DNA from 3 places in the Lysinibacillus sp. OF-1 genome. Region 2 is predicted to be linked to each of the others. Evidence: riboswitches for the same ligand, from Rfam matches in the RefSeq annotation. Region 2 holds a riboswitch; each other region holds the start of a gene.

Region 1 (5,332 bases), 1.9 Mb from region 2:
AGAGCTAGCTGAGTTAGTGGAGCATCAAGGTACACTATGGCAGGTCACACCATGGGCTTTGCTTGTCCTTCTAAAAAAGCTTGCTAGCAAAAATACGGGGGATGTCTCTGTACAAGAAGTAGAGCTTTATTTAGCTGTGGCACATGCAATTTCTGAAGATTATCTAGACCCATCCTATTCAGTTCAAACTATGCAGGAGCTGTTAGATGTCAAATATTTATGGATGGATCACGAAGAGAATGATGAGCTGGAATGGGAGGAGGAAACGCCAAAGGGTTATGAGCAGAAAGCTTTTGTAAGCTATTATTATTTTAGTTATATACTCTTACAAGAGGCTGTTCCTATTTTTGCAGCAGTTATAGCTCACAACAAAGAAACAGCAGACCGTCTTACTGAACTGCTAACCTTACTACAGCAATTGGACAAATAAAACGTCTATACCTATATAGAAGTAAAGCAGATGGGAAATATGAGCAGTTATCCCATCTGCTTTATTTTAATGGACATATTCGTCTTTAGAAGCTCTCATTGAGCAAAAGAAAAGAATGGTCGCCACAGCTACAAAGAGCCAACCAGCAATATTCCAGCCACCAAATAAATCATGTAAGTAGCCAAAAAGAATAGGGCCAATGGCGGCAAATAAATAACCTAATGATTGTGCAAAGCCTGATAAATCTGCTGCCTCAAATGCCGTGCGTGTACGAAGTGTAAAGAACATCATCGCTAAGGCAAATGAAGAACCTCCTGCTAAACCTAAAAGAATCATCCACAGTACCCCAAGACTTGTCCACTCCATGACAACTCCAGTAAAGCCTATTAAATAGAAGAATGTAAACATCACTACAAGAGGTCTTTGAGAAGCCATTTTACTTGCAATGATAGGCACAGCCAATGCCATTGGTACTTGTGAAAATTGCATGATAGAAAACATCCAACCAGCTTTGTCAGGAGCCAATCCCTGGGCGATGTAGATTTCGGGAATCCAAGCAGCAGTCGTATAAAATAATAAAGACTGTAATCCCATTGCACCTGTGACAGCCCAAGTAACAGGTGACTTCCATAAGGGTGTACTCGTCATTTTAGAGGTAGTGGCTGGCTCAGGTTTATTTGATTTCAATTGAGGTATCCAAATTAAAATCGTTACGACCACTAGTACAAGTGCAATGGACAGCGCTCCTTGCCAGCCAAATGATGAATTGGCTATAGGATAGCTAATACCTGCGCCAAGCCCAGCCGTTAAGTTCATCGACATAGTGAAAAATGCCATTAATAAACCAACATGGTATGGAAATTTTAATTTTAATAATCCTGGAATCAGCACATTTCCAAATGATATCGCTATGCCGATTAGTACAGTACCAAATACAAGTAACCCCGTTGTACCAAGGGAACGTAGAACAATCCCCAAGGCTAATAAAATAGTGGATAAAAATAGTGTTAGCTCAAGCCCTAGTTTGCGTGCTACAACGGGCGCAAATGGTGAGATGGTAGCAAAAGCGAGCAATGGAATCGTTGTTAGAAAGCCTGCAAGTACATTAGAAATACCAAGATCGTCACGGATAAATGATATAATAGGGCCAACAACAGTTAGTGGCATTCTTAATGTAGAGGCTATAAAGATAACTCCGAAGACTAAAAGTAAGGTTGTTCCCCTCCAGCTAATTTTTTTACTCGGAAAACTAGCGGAATGATCATTTGTAGTCAAAATAAATCCCCCTGTTCGTAACCGCTCTAATTGAACTACTATAACACTTTAACAAACTAATAAAAATAGTAGAAGATTCACAAAATACAGAACATTTATTGTTATATTGAAATGTCAAAGGTCTTATGCTAATATAATAAGCATCATAAATTTAATAATTATATGCCTCATGTTTGTATTGAGGTAGAGGTCGCGATATTTATAAGTATGCTAATGGAAATGACAAGCATTGATGAGATTAGCTGAAAGGGAATATTGCCGAAGTGTGAGGGGACTTGAAAACCTCATGCTGGGGCTGTCTCCGAAAGGAACAGAACTGTCACGTTTGCACAACGTGTTGAGCTATCATTTAGGAAAAACTGAGGATTAACTTAGCCATCACAGTGTATATGTGATGGCATTTTTTTGCCTCGTAAATAGGAAGGAAGCTATATCGTGAGTGAAATAAAAGTAAATCAGCTCGGACATAAAGCGCCAAAGCTGAAAAAAGAATTGAAAAGCCGTCATATCACAATGATTTCTTTAGGCGGTACAATTGGTACGGGACTATTTTTAGCCAGTGGTGGTGCCATTGCACAAGCTGGACCTGGTGGTGCATTGCTTGCCTACGCCCTAATCGGTATTATGGTGTACTTTTTAATGACAAGCTTAGGGGAAATGGCTGCCTATATGCCATCATCCGGTTCATTTAGTACGTATGCAACAAAATTTGTAGATCCAGCACTAGGCTTTGCATTAGGCTGGAACTATTGGTATAACTGGGCAATCACTATTGCAGCAGAAATTGCGGCAGTATCCTTAATTATGAAATATTGGTTCCCTGATAGTTCATCAGCCCTTTGGACAGTATTATTTATTGCTGTTGTACTGTCATTTAATTTACTTTCTGTAAAGAGCTATGGAGAAAGTGAATATTGGTTTGCGATGATTAAAGTAGTGACAGTCATTGTTTTTATTATTATCAGTTTATTAATGATTTTTGGTATTTTAGGTGGACAGGCACCTGTAGGCTTTACTAATTTCTTTATTAGTGATGGACCATTTCACGGTGGCTTCCTAGCTACATTTGGAATTTTCCTAGCAGCCGGATTTTCATTCCAAGGAACAGAGTTACTTGGGATTACAGCAGGTGAAACAGACGATCCAGGAAAAAATATTCCAAAGGCTGTTAAATCCGTATTCTGGCGTATTCTTTTGTTTTATATTTTAGCAATTGGTGCAATCGGAATGTTGATTCCATTTACAGATGAACGCTTATTATCAGAAGATATCGCAGTATCACCGTTTACATTAGTGTTTGACCGCTTAGGTATTGCCTTTGCAGCTTCGTTAATGAATGCCATTATTTTAACGGCTATGCTGTCAGCTGGAAATTCAGGGCTTTATGCATCATCACGTATGCTATGGCAATTAGCAGTGGATGGACATGCGCCTAAGTTCTTCACAAAGCTAAGTCGTCGAGGAATACCAATTTATGCATTGATGGCAACATTAGCTGTAGGTTGCTTAGCTTTTTTAGCGTCTTTCTTTGGTGATGGCGTTGTTTATATTTGGCTGTTAAACGCCTCTGGTATGTCTGGTTTTATTGCATGGCTCGGCATTGCCTTTAGTCATTATCGCTTCCGTCGTGCATTTGAGGCACAGGGCCTAGATCCAAAGCTATTACCTTATAGAGCAAAATTGTACCCGTTTGGACCACTATTTGCCTTTACTGTTTGTATGATTGTGGTCATTGGGCAAAATTACACGGCCTTTACGGGAGACCAAATTGATTGGTATGGGATATTAGTTTCTTATGTTGGAATCCCACTATTTTTACTGTTATGGTTTGGCTACAAAATCAAGCACAAAACAAAAATGCTTTCACTTCAAGAATGTGATTTAAAAGTGGAAGATTAAATAGTAGGGCTGTTCTGTAAACTAATGAATGATTGGTTTATGGGACAGCTTTTTATGTCTTAATCGTCGTTAAAAATATCAAAAAATAATATCATATATAGAGTAATATTAGTATTTACTAACTAGCCATTCGAAAGTCGATGTCTAATCAAATAAAAAACAGGTACCCATTCTTGAACTGCCCCGTAATAGTTAGAAATCAAACTTTTACGGGGCAGTTCATCTCGAGTACCTGATTTTTATTATCCAAATATTGTTTCCCACAGTAAGTAAATATTCAATGTCACAACGATAATAACAACAAACCAACCTAAAAACGTTGTAATACGGTGATTGACTAAACTGCCCATGATGTTTCGTTTGCTTGTAAACATAACAAGAGGGACAAGAGCAAATGCAATACCGAAAGATAAAACAACCTGACTTAGAACGAGCGCATAGGTTGCATTCACGCCTGAAGCAATAATGACTAGAGGCGGCACCATAGTAATCGCTCTACGTAAATAAAGTGGTATTTTTCTTTGAATGAATCCTTGCATGACTACATCACCTGCTAACGTCCCGACAGAGGAGCTAGCTAGCCCGGCAATAAGTAAACCAAGACCAAATGAAATAGCAGCCATGGGGCCGAGCGCATCTTTTAAGCCATTGTAGGCAACATCTAAATCTTCTACAACCACGCCTTGTGTGTGGAAGACTGCTGCAGCAATGATCAGCATGCTCATATTAATCGCTCCGGCAATAATCATAGCGATGATAATATCGATAAATTCAAAACGGAAAATACGTTTTTTTTCATTTTCATTCCGACCAACAATACGATTTTGCGTTAACGATGAATGTAAGTAAATAGCATGAGGCATGACAGTTGCTCCTAAAATACCTGTTGCTAATAATAGTGAATCTACACCTTCAAACTGTGGCGTGAACATGCCAATCGCTACATCGCCCCATTCTGGCTGTGCTAAAAATGTTTGGAAGGCAAATGCTAAGACAACAATTAACACCATGCCCGAAATACCGGCTTCAAAGGCTCTAAATCCTCTTCTTTGAAGTTCTAAAATAGCAAATGAACCAACTGCCGTAATTAATGCTGCGGGCAGCATAGGGATATTGAAGAGCAAGTAAAGCCCTAATGCTGCACCAATAAATTCAGCGAGATCTGTAGCAATGATGACCAATTCAGCCTGTATCCATAAAAAGATGGATGTTTTTTTAGAAAAATGCTCGCGTGCTACTTCAGGCAAGTTTTTACCTGTCGCAATTCCAAGCTTGGCAGATAAGGATTGAATTAACACGGCCATTAAATTAGAAAAGGCTATAACCCAAAGTAGCAGGTAGCCATATTGAGAGCCTGCTGTAATATTTGTAGCAAAATTACCAGGATCGATATAGGCGACGGCTGCAATAAATGCAGGTCCTAAAAATGGTAAAAAGCGTCGCCAACCTTTTATATCTCCATCTAAAACCGCCTCGGCAGACGATTTTGTGACTCGTTTGTAAACCATATTGTTCCCTCGTTTCAAAAAGTATCATTAACGAAATAAAGTTTCCTATAGGAAAATAAGATATTAGTATTCTAACGCTAGGAATCAAAAAAGTGAAGTGGTTTGCTTTAAGTTTCTATAAGTATGTGCCATTCTCATCATTTTCTAATTAGACTTTCACCACCAGCATCGTTTACGATGAAAAGAAAAGATGAAGGACGGATTCGACATGACCAATCGA
Region 2 (5,332 bases):
CGAGGTACCAGTAATCCATGTCAACGCAGATAGCCCAGAGGCAGTAGCGCAAGTGGGTCGTTTTGCTGCTAACTACCGTCAAAAATTCGGCAAAGATATTATTGTAGACTTAGTTGGTTACCGTCGCCATGGTCATAATGAAACAGATGACCCAACTGTGACAAACCCAGAAACATACAAATTGGTTTCTAAACATGAAACAGTGCGTGCTTTATATGGAGCACAATTAGTGGCTGAAGGTCTTCTATCTGCTGAAGATGTAGCTGCCTTAGATACAGCAATCTATGCAGAAATGCAAGCAGCCTATGACCATGTAAGAGAAATGGCAGATAAAGATGATCATCAGCATTTAGAAATGCCAGCAGAATTAAAAGTAGAGTTCCCACAAATTGATACAGCAGTTGGTGCGGAACGTTTAGAAAAAATCAATGAAGAGCTTTTAGTGTTTGAAGAAAACTTCGAGCCACAGAAAAAGCTTGGCAAAATTTTAGAAAAACGTCGTGATGCCTATGCATCAGCAAAAATTGACTGGGGCCATGCAGAAACGTTAGCATATGCGACAATTATCCAAGACGGCACACCAGTACGTTTTACAGGTCAAGATGCTCAACGTGGTACATTCTCTCAACGTCACTTAGTACTTCACGATAAAAACAATGGGAATGTCTTCACACCGCTTCATCATATTTCTGGTGCGAGTGCATCCTTCTCAGTACACAACTCTCCACTGACTGAAGCGGGAGTAGTAGGCTTTGAGTATGGTTACAACCTAGAAAATAGTCATGTTTTAACAGTGTGGGAAGCACAATTCGGTGACTTTGCGAACATGGCACAAGTGATGTTTGATAACTTTATTTCAGGGGCACGCTCTAAATGGGGCCAAAAATCTGGATTAGTGATCCTTTTACCACATGGTTATGAAGGTCAAGGTCCAGAGCACTCTTCAAGCCGTATGGAACGCTATTTACAAATGTCAGCTGAAAACAACTGGTTTGTAGCGAACTGTTCAAACGCAGGTAACTACTATCATTTATTACGCCGTCAAGCAGCGTTATTAGGTACAGAAGGGGTACGTCCACTTGTAGTCGTATCACCAAAATCACTATTACGTCACCCATTAGCTGCGGCGAATGCTGAACAATTAGCAAATGGTTCATTCCAAGAAGTGATTGAACAACCAGGTTTAGGCGCTAAACCAGAAGCTGTAGAGCGTATCGTTTTAGGAACTGGTAAAGTGATGATCGACTTAGCGGATCGCGTAAAAGACGGAGAAGGCTTCGATCATTTACACATTATTCGTGTAGAACAACTTTACCCATTCCCAAAAGAGCAAGTTGCTGGTATTATTGCTAAGTATCCAAATGTGAAAGAAATTGTTTGGGTACAAGAAGAACCTAAAAACCAAGGCTCATGGAATTATGCATTAGAAACATTATATGAACTTTCAGAAGGTAAAAAACTTCGCTATGTAGGTCGTCCTGCAATGAGCTCAACTTCTGAAGGGGATGCAGATTCTCATAAAGCAGCACAAGCAGCATTAATTGAAGCGGCAGTTGCTGAGCCAGTGAAGGTTAAATAATCACATATAAATTTTTGAAAAAACCGGGCTACTTGCCCTCAAGCAGTAGCCCTTTTATGTGCGTCATGCACGTTAATCAAAGGAGGAAATGAAAGTGGCTGAAATTAAAGTCCCTGAATTAGCAGAATCGATTACAGAAGGTAGTATCGCACAGTGGGTAAAAAAAGTGGGCGATCGCGTTGAAAAAGGTGAATTCATCGTTGAACTTGAAACAGATAAAGTAAACGCTGAAATCATTTCTGAAGAAGCAGGTGTATTAACACAAATTTTAGCTGAAGAAGGCGATACTGTACTAGTTGGTCAAGTTATCGCAGTAGTAGAAGCAGGCGAAGGCGCAGCACCTGCACCTGCAGCGGCTCCAGCTGAAGCAGCTCCGGCTCCAGCAGCGCCACAAGCAGCATCTGCACCAGTAGCAGCGGCTCCAGTTGTAGAAGAAACTTCTGGTGAGCGAGTAATCGCCTCTCCAGCAGCACGTCGTCTTGCTCGTGAAAAAGGTATCAACCTTGCAGCAGTATCTCCAGTAGATCCACAAGGACGTGTACGTGTACAAGATGTAGCAGCTCATGGTACAGCTCCAGCTGTAGCACCAGTAGCAGCACCTACATCAGTAGCAACTTCAGGTGGCCCAGTAGTATTTACACCAGCAGCTAATTCTGACCGTGTAACAGTTGAAAAAATGAGCCGTCGTCGCCAAACAATTGCTAAACGTTTATTAGAAGTGAAACAATCAACAGCAATGTTAACAACATTTAACGAAATTGACATGACAAATATCATGGCACTTCGTAAACGTAAACAAGAAGAGTTTGTAAAAGCAAACGACATCAAACTTGGTTTCATGTCATTCTTCACAAAAGCTGTTGTTGCGGCACTAAAAAAATACCCATACGTAAACGCTCAAATCTCTGGCGATGAAATTCATTTAAATAACTTCTTTGATATCGGTATTGCTGTATCAACTGAAGAAGGTTTAGTTGTACCAGTTGTACGCGATGCAAACAGCAAAAACTTTGCAGAAATCGAAAAAGATATCGCTAACTTAGCGACAAAAGCTCGTGATAAAAAATTAGGCTTAAATGACATGGCTGGTGGATCATTCACAATCACAAATGGTGGTGTATTCGGTTCATTAATGTCAACTCCAATCATGAATGGTACGCAAGCTGGTATTTTAGGTATGCACTCAATTGTTAACCGTCCAGTTGCAGTAAATGGTGAAGTTCAAATCCGTCCAATGATGTATGTAGCACTTTCTTACGATCACCGTATCATCGATGGAAAAGATTCTGTAGGATTCTTAAAAACAGTTAAAGAATTAATCGAAAATCCTGAAGATTTACTATTAAATTCATAATGCCATTCAACCCTGCGAACAATGTTCAGCAGGGTTTTTTTATGCATGACGAAAGATTTTGATCGATTCTATGTTTGAAAGAGTACTAATGTTATATCGTTTAGAGGAGCAAAAAAGACATAAACACAACTTTTCTCACATAGAGCACATACTCTATAATAAAAATTTGTTTTAATTTTCAGAAATATCGATAGAAGCTTAACGATTTAAAATGAATAGAGAACGAACAATATCCTAATATTGTCATTAGTCAGAAAAATGTTAAAACTGTCTTGACGAGTGTACTAGTTTTATAGTAGTATCTAAATATCAATTAAATAAACAAACCTCACTAACGTTTACCAGTGAGGTAGAGGCGCGGTATTTATTAGTTCATTGTTGAGTTCAAGCAAGCGAAGACGCAATGAAGAAGGAAATATCGCCGAAGTATAAAAGGAGCTCGTACTTTTATGCTGGGTCTGCAGTGAATAAGTGCAGGACTGTCCTAGTAAATGGATTTCCAGATTTACTAGGTTGTGCTATCTCGGAAAATGGAAATTATAGTGAGGATTTGGGCAACTGTCATACAAGGTAAGACCTAAGTTCAATATACTTAGGTCTTTTTTATTACAGTTGTCTTATTTTTTTACAGAAAAGGGGAGTTTTTTATGAAAAGAAAATGGTTGTTAGTAATGATCTCTATCATGACAGCAATTGTGCTAGCTGGATGTGGCACTAGCGACAAAAAGGATGGCGGTTCAGGTGATGCTGGTGCTGACAAGGAAGCAAGTGGCGGTGAATTCCGAATCGGAATGGAGGCTGGCTATCCACCATTTAACTGGACACAGCAAGGTGATGCTAATGGTGCAGTGAAAATTGCTGATAATGCAGAGTATGCAGGCGGCTACGATGTCCAAATGGCAAAAAAAATTGCTGAAGGCTTAGGCAAAGAGCTAGTCATTGTCAAAATGGAATGGGACGGATTAGTACCAGCGCTACAATCTAACAAAATTGATGCGATTATCGCGGGTATGTCACCAACTGAAGAGCGTAAGAAAACGATTGATTTTACAGAAAACTACTATACTTCTGATTTCGTTATGGTTATTAAGAAAGGTAGCAAGTATGAAAATGCAAAATCGATTCAAGATTTCTCTGGTGCTAAAATTACTTCACAATTAAATACATCGAACTACAACGTTATTGATCAAATTAACGGTGTAGAAAAACAAACAGCAATGGAAAGCTTCCCCGCAATGCGTGTCGCTTTAGAGGCTGGCAAAATTGATGGCTATGTAGCAGAACGTCCAGAAGGTATTTCCGCTGCTGCTGCCAACGATAAGTTCACATATGTCGCATTTGAAGAAGGCTTTGATACGGATCTTTCCAATACTTCGATTGCTGTAGGCTTACGTAAAGACGATGCAAACCGTGAAAAAATCAACGAAATCCTAAAAGGTATTTCGGAAGACGATCGTCAAGCGATTATGGAAGAAGCGATTTCTCAACAACCAGCAGCACAATAATGACAAGGCACGGGCTAGTTGCTGGTCCGTGCATGATCATTTCATCATTATCAAAATGAGAACCTCTCTACATAATGATAATGTCCTAGCGTAACAAATCATAGAATAGTAGAAATAGCTAGGACACGAAGGAAATAAGCAAGCAACATGACATTGTTAGGAGGAACATCATGAGTCTTGAATGGATACTTTCAATTATTGAAAACAACTGGCAAATGTTTTTACGAGGTGCGTATTATACGTTACTGATTTCGATTATTAGTACAATTATTGGTGCATTCATCGGATTTTTCATTGGAATTATGCATACGATTCCAGTTCGTAAAAAAGGTTTAAAATTTTATAGCTTAAAGCTTATTAATTTTATCCTGACATGCTATGTTGAATTTTTCCGTGGTACACCAATGATTGTACAGGCTATGGTAGTCTACTACGGACTAGATATTGCATTTGGTATCGATATGCATTTTATTACAGCAGGTATTTTAGTCGTTTCCCTTAACACAGGGGCCTATATGGCAGAAATTGTTCGAGGTGGTATTGTCTCGATTGATAATGGTCAATACGAGGCAGCGTCGGCAATTGGTATGAATCACTTCCAAATCATGCTGCATGTTGTTTTACCACAAGTAGCACGCAATGTCTTGCCAGCGACAGGTAACCAATTAATTATGAATATTAAGGATACAGCCGTATTAAATGTCATTGGGGTAACGGAATTATTCTTCCAAACAAAATCAATTTCAGGTAACAACTTCCGTTATTTTGAATCATTCTTTGTTGCATGTATTCTTTATTTTATCATGACATTTACCGCATCTCGCATCCTTCTCTATGTTGAAAAACGTCTAGATGGACCTGATGCCTATCAAAAAGAACAAAAAGAAGCTGTAT
Region 3 (5,332 bases), 1.2 Mb from region 2:
ACCGCCGACAACAATTATTTTGCTTTTCGCCATGATTATTTCTCACTCCTCTTAAAAAATTGCAATGATTGCTGTTACTCTATCGTAGCTTCTATTGAATTATACGAAAGCTAAAATAGCAGCCACACCAACTACACTTAGAATTACGAAAATAATGTTTGTTACGTAAGTAGCAATCTTTTGAGACTGAGGAGATTGTGTAATACCCCAGCTTACTAGGAATGCCCATAAACCGTTAGATAAGTGGAAAGTTGCTGATAAAATACCAACAATGTAGAATCCAAGCATGAATGGATTAGCAACGATATTCGCCATCATGTCGTAATCAACGTGTGTGCCAAGTGCTTTTTGAATACGAGTTTGGAAAATATGCCATGCAATGAAAATCACTAGGAATACACCAGTGAAACGTTGTAAAGAGAACATCCAGTTACGGTATGTGCTGAAACGTCCTGTGTTTGGTGTAGCAGTGAATGCAATGTAGACACCATAGAATGCGTGGAACATTAATGGAATATAGATGACAATCCATTCAACTAGGATAAGGAATGGAATCTTTTCCATTACTGCGGTAGCATCGTTGTAACTTTCTGCCCCGCCTGTTGCTGTAAAGTTAATGAACAGGTGCATCGTTAAAAACAGACCTACTGGAATGATACCAAGTAGAGAATGTAAGCGACGCCATAAAAACTCTCGATCTTTCGACAAGACTGTTACCCCCCTTAGTACTTAAAATAGCACAACAAAAGAAGTCATCATTTTGTAAATGATACTTCATTGACTGTGTATTTCATCATGGTACAATATTATGACATGTTTATTGTACTCTCAAGAGCTACGAGCGTCAAGGCAACTCGGAGTTTTTCATAGAGCTTATTAAAGAACTAATCTAGTACATGATGCGTTGTTTTTTCTCGAAAAATCTATCATTACTTTATTACTGTTGAATTTTAAGAAAATTCTAAGAAAGAAGGATAACAATGTTAAACACTCCATCTCCTACAATTTCATCATTTGGTTATGAGCTCATTCGCGATCATATTCTATCTTCTATCCTTGGTAAACATGAGAATGATGTCCTTTATTGGGCAGGTAAAGAGCTTGCTCGCAAGTTCCCATGCAAAAGTCAAGACGAACTTATCGCATTTTTCGCAGATGCCTGCTGGGGTACACTAGAGCTCATGAAGGAATCAAAGGATGGTCGCATTTTCCAATTGACAAATGACCCTGAAATATTGCAAATCAAACAACGAAGCTTTAGACTGGAAGCAGGATTTATAGCAGAGCAAATTCAATTAGCTAAAGGCTACCTTACAGAATGCTATGATGAAAAGCGAGAAAAGCAGCACTATGTCATGTTTACAGTCAAATGGGATGTCAAGGAACGTATTATGAATACCATCCCTACTGAATGATGAAAAGGATTGTCTCCCTATTCAACGGGATGACAATCCTTCTTTTTTCTTCCTTTAATTTCGGACTATTACATAAAATACTGTTTCTTCTATTATTATATATAAAGTGCTTGCTCTAAATTGAATTCATCATGCAAGGCATTTGCTGCACGAATCATATCATCCTGTGGTACAACAACAGACACTTTTATTTCAGACGTACTAACCATTTTTATAGGGATATCTTCACGACGTAATCGATCAAACATGCGAGCAGCCACACCTGGATTAGAGGCCATACCTGAACCAATGATAGAAACCTTCGCCAACCCTATTTCAAAGTCAGCAAAACTAAAGCCAAGTGACAATTTACTATCTTCTAGAACACGCAATGTTTCCGCAAATTCTTCTTTTAAAATGGAAAAAGACACAGTTGGTTTTAAGCCATCAATGATTGCCTGTACAATAATATCTACATTAATGCGGTTTTCTGCAAGGATTGTAAACATATCTGCCAATGCACCATCGGCATACGCATCATACCCCACTGTTAAACGGATAATATCTGACTCAAAGGCTACACCACGGACGACTAAATTTTTCTCCATTTCCACTTCCTCCTTCAATAAAGTACCTACTGACTCTACTAAGCTAGAGCGTATAATAACGGGCATTTGAAATTTTTTTGCTAACTCCACTGCACGAGGATGAATAACATGTGATCCTAAATTAGATAACTCCAGCATTTCATCATAGGAGATTTCCTGCAGCTTTTGAGCTTTGCTGACATAGCGTGGATCTGCTGTATAAACACCGTCAACATTTGTGTACATATCAGTTCGCTCTGCTTCCAATGCTACCGCGAGTGCTATAGCTGTTGTTTCAGCTCCGCCTTTGCCAAGTGTAGTAATATTTTGTTCCTCATCAATACCCTGTTCTCCAGCAATCACTACAATTTGTCCCTGTACAAGATGTTCTTCAATACGACTGTCATCGATATAGTCAATACGTGCATGACGATACTTACAATCTGTATGTATACCTGCTTGCCATCCAGTTAAGGACACTGCCTCATAGCCCGCTTCCTGTAATGCGATGGCAAATAAAGCGCTGGATAATTGAGAGCCCGTAGACACGACTGCAGCTAATTCTCGTTTGGGCACTTCGTCCGTTAGTTGATGTACCATCGTTTGCACATCTTTCATTGTGTGTCCCATTGCTGCAACGACCACGACTACATCGAAGCCTCTGTCCTTTTCAGCAATCGCCTTCCTTGCTGCCTCTTGGATTTGTTCAGTAGAAGCTAGTGCAGCCCCTCCAAACTTCATCACTATTTTAGCCATTTCTTGCGTTCTCCTTTCCAGTCATATATTTCACCTGCTTCTAGAAAACTAAAAGGCAGCCTCCACATAACGTGAAAGCTGCCTATAACATGTACAATGATCGTAACTTGTGCATGTGTGATAGCTCTCCGAAACTTTTAGAATCGACAATCTTACATTTCTTAAATGTAAAACCAGTACAACAAAGGAAACAACAATGCTATACTTCGGCAAGCTCCCCTTTCACACACGATCTCTGGACTTGTTCATCCTCCATTGTGTTACTCTTGAATCTTGCACCTCTATCATCACCATAAAGTGAATGTATTCAATTGGTTTAACGCTGGCGTCAACATGCTAGCCACACCAGTTCGCTATTCATCACATTGACGAACAATGTTATTTACAACCTTAGCACATGTCTATTCCTTTGACAATGACTCTTGCTGAAAATAGCTATAAATTTGGCTCGCTAAATTAGCAGGTATTCCTGCCTCCTGCAAAGCTAGCTCGCTCGCCTCTCGAATTTTCTTAACTGAACCAAAATGTTTGAGCAACTGCTGCTTGCGTTTTGGCCCCACACCTTCAATATGGTCTAACACCGATTGAATGGCATGCTTCTCATGCTGTTGGCGCAAGAAGGTAATAGCAAAGCGGTGAACTTCGTCCTGAATTCGTTGTAATAAATAAAAGCCATCACTAGTACGCTTTAAGGCAATTACTTCTGGTGGATCACCAAACAATAGCTGCGACGTATTATGCTTATCATCTTTTGCTAAACCTGCAATCGGTATAACAAGTCCAAGCTCATCTTCTAGTACTTCACGGGCGACTTCCATTTGCCCCTTGCCACCATCAATTAAGACCAAATCTGGCAATGGCAAGCCTTCCTTTAAGACACGCGAATATCGCCGACGTATAACCTCTTGCATCGCACCGTAATCATCATGCTTTGCAGCCGTACGCGTTTTGTATTTACGATATTCCTTTTTCGCAGGCTTTCCATCAATGAAGACAACCATAGCCGATACAGCATCCGTGCCATGCATATGACTATTGTCAAATGCCTCAATTCGTAATGGCGTTGAAATACCTATTGCTTCACCAAGTGCCTCACAAGCACCAATTGTCCGTTCTTCCTGCCGTTCAATTAGCTGGAATTTAGCTGCCACAGCAATCTCAGCATTTTTAGTTGCTAATTCAACCAATTCCCTCTTTTGACCTCTTTTTGGTGTAAGAACTTTAAGCTCTAATAACTCCGTTAAGATGGCTGCATCAATTGCTTGTGGAATAAAAATTTCTTTCGGCTTAATATGCTCTGGTTTTTCATAAAAGCGGCCAACAAATGTTAAAAACTCTTCCTCAGCATCTTGATAAATTGGGAAAACCGAGACATCACGCTCAATCAGCTTTCCTTGGCGAACAAAGAAAACTTGCACACACATCCAGCCTTTTTCGACGGCATAGCCAAATACATCGCGGTTCGTTGTATCACTTGATACTATTTTTTGTTTCTGCATGACCGTATCAATATGTGCAATCTGATCGCGAAACTCCTTCGCTCGCTCAAATTCTAAGTTTTCAGCAGCTGCAAGCATTTTAACTTCAAGCTCTTTTTTGACTGCCTCGACACCACCATTTAGAAACTTCGTCATATCCTCAATCATCTCTTGATAAACCTGACCATTAATTTCTTTTACACAAGGTGCTAAACATTGCCCCATATGATAATACAAGCAAACTTTGGAAGGCAATTGGACACATTTGCGCAATGGATACAATCGATCCAACAGCTTTTTCGTTTCACTTGCCGCATAAGCATTGGGGTAAGGACCAAAATATTTAGCCTTATCCTTTTTTACCTTACGTGTCGTAATAAGACGTGGATGTTTTTCATTCGTAATTTTTAAATATGGATATGTCTTATCATCTGTTAGCATGACATTGTATTTTGGATCATGTAATTTAATGAGATTCAGCTCTAAAATAAGTGCTTCAATATTAGATGATGTCACGATATACTCAAAATCTTCTATTTCACCGACAAGCCTTTGTGTTTTGCCTTCATGTGTTCCCGTAAAATAAGAACGTACACGGTTTTTCAGTATTTTCGCTTTGCCCACATAAATGATTGTCCCTTGACGATCCTTCATCAAATAGCAGCCAGGCTGATCCGGTAAAATATCTAGTTTACGCTTGATTAAATCGTTCATTACCTACCTGCCCCCCCTACGTAAAAATCCCTCTCAATTGAATATGATAGATATTACCTTTATTATATAACGAAAAAAAGCCGAACACATCTATTGATGGTCCGGCTTTTGTGAACTTCATTAATTACGCATGTTTTGCGATAAATGCTTCTAAAGCTTCTTTCGGTTGGAAGCCTACAGTTTTGTCAACTAATTCTCCATCTTTAAATAATAGTAAAGACGGAATTGACATAATTTGATACTGAGCTGCAGTACCTTGGTTATTGTCTACATCAACTTTTACAATTTTAGCCGCACTTCCTGCAGCGTCCATTTCTTCAAGAACTGGCCCAATCATTTTACAAGGTCCGCACCAAGCAGCCCAAAAGTCTACAAGTACTAACCCTTCTTTAATATCGTCCTG

What was found. A riboswitch is a leader RNA that binds a small molecule or an ion and turns the genes downstream of it on or off. The one in region 2 is predicted to bind lysine.
Positions count from the first base shown of each region.
Region 1: linked by a shared signal. The riboswitch ahead of NV349_RS01315 (amino acid permease) and the one ahead of NV349_RS10705 (transporter substrate-binding domain-containing protein) in region 2 are both predicted to bind lysine.
Region 3: linked by a shared signal. The riboswitch ahead of NV349_RS16530 (aspartate kinase) and the one ahead of NV349_RS10705 (transporter substrate-binding domain-containing protein) in region 2 are both predicted to bind lysine.

Region 1 is NZ_CP102798.1:272,606-277,937, forward strand. Features, by position in the region: gene NV349_RS01305 (hypothetical protein) at 1-430, shown strand, start outside; gene NV349_RS01310 (CynX/NimT family MFS transporter) at 497-1,705, opposite strand; lysine riboswitch at 1,882-2,058, shown strand; gene NV349_RS01315 (amino acid permease) at 2,141-3,604, shown strand; gene NV349_RS01320 (Nramp family divalent metal transporter) at 3,847-5,112, opposite strand; gene NV349_RS01325 (response regulator transcription factor) at 5,321-5,332, shown strand, end outside.
Region 2 is NZ_CP102798.1:2,203,224-2,208,555, forward strand. Features, by position in the region: gene NV349_RS10695 (2-oxoglutarate dehydrogenase E1 component) at 1-1,579, shown strand, start outside; gene odhB (2-oxoglutarate dehydrogenase complex dihydrolipoyllysine-residue succinyltransferase) at 1,674-2,933, shown strand; lysine riboswitch at 3,276-3,462, shown strand; gene NV349_RS10705 (transporter substrate-binding domain-containing protein) at 3,581-4,438, shown strand; gene NV349_RS10710 (amino acid ABC transporter permease) at 4,609-5,332, shown strand, end outside.
Region 3 is NZ_CP102798.1:3,365,201-3,370,532, forward strand. Features, by position in the region: gene sdhA (succinate dehydrogenase flavoprotein subunit) at 1-33, opposite strand, end outside; gene NV349_RS16520 (succinate dehydrogenase cytochrome b558 subunit) at 100-708, opposite strand; gene NV349_RS16525 (YslB family protein) at 981-1,415, shown strand; gene NV349_RS16530 (aspartate kinase) at 1,511-2,737, opposite strand; lysine riboswitch at 2,851-3,029, opposite strand; gene uvrC (excinuclease ABC subunit UvrC) at 3,139-4,929, opposite strand; gene trxA (thioredoxin) at 5,054-5,332, opposite strand, start outside.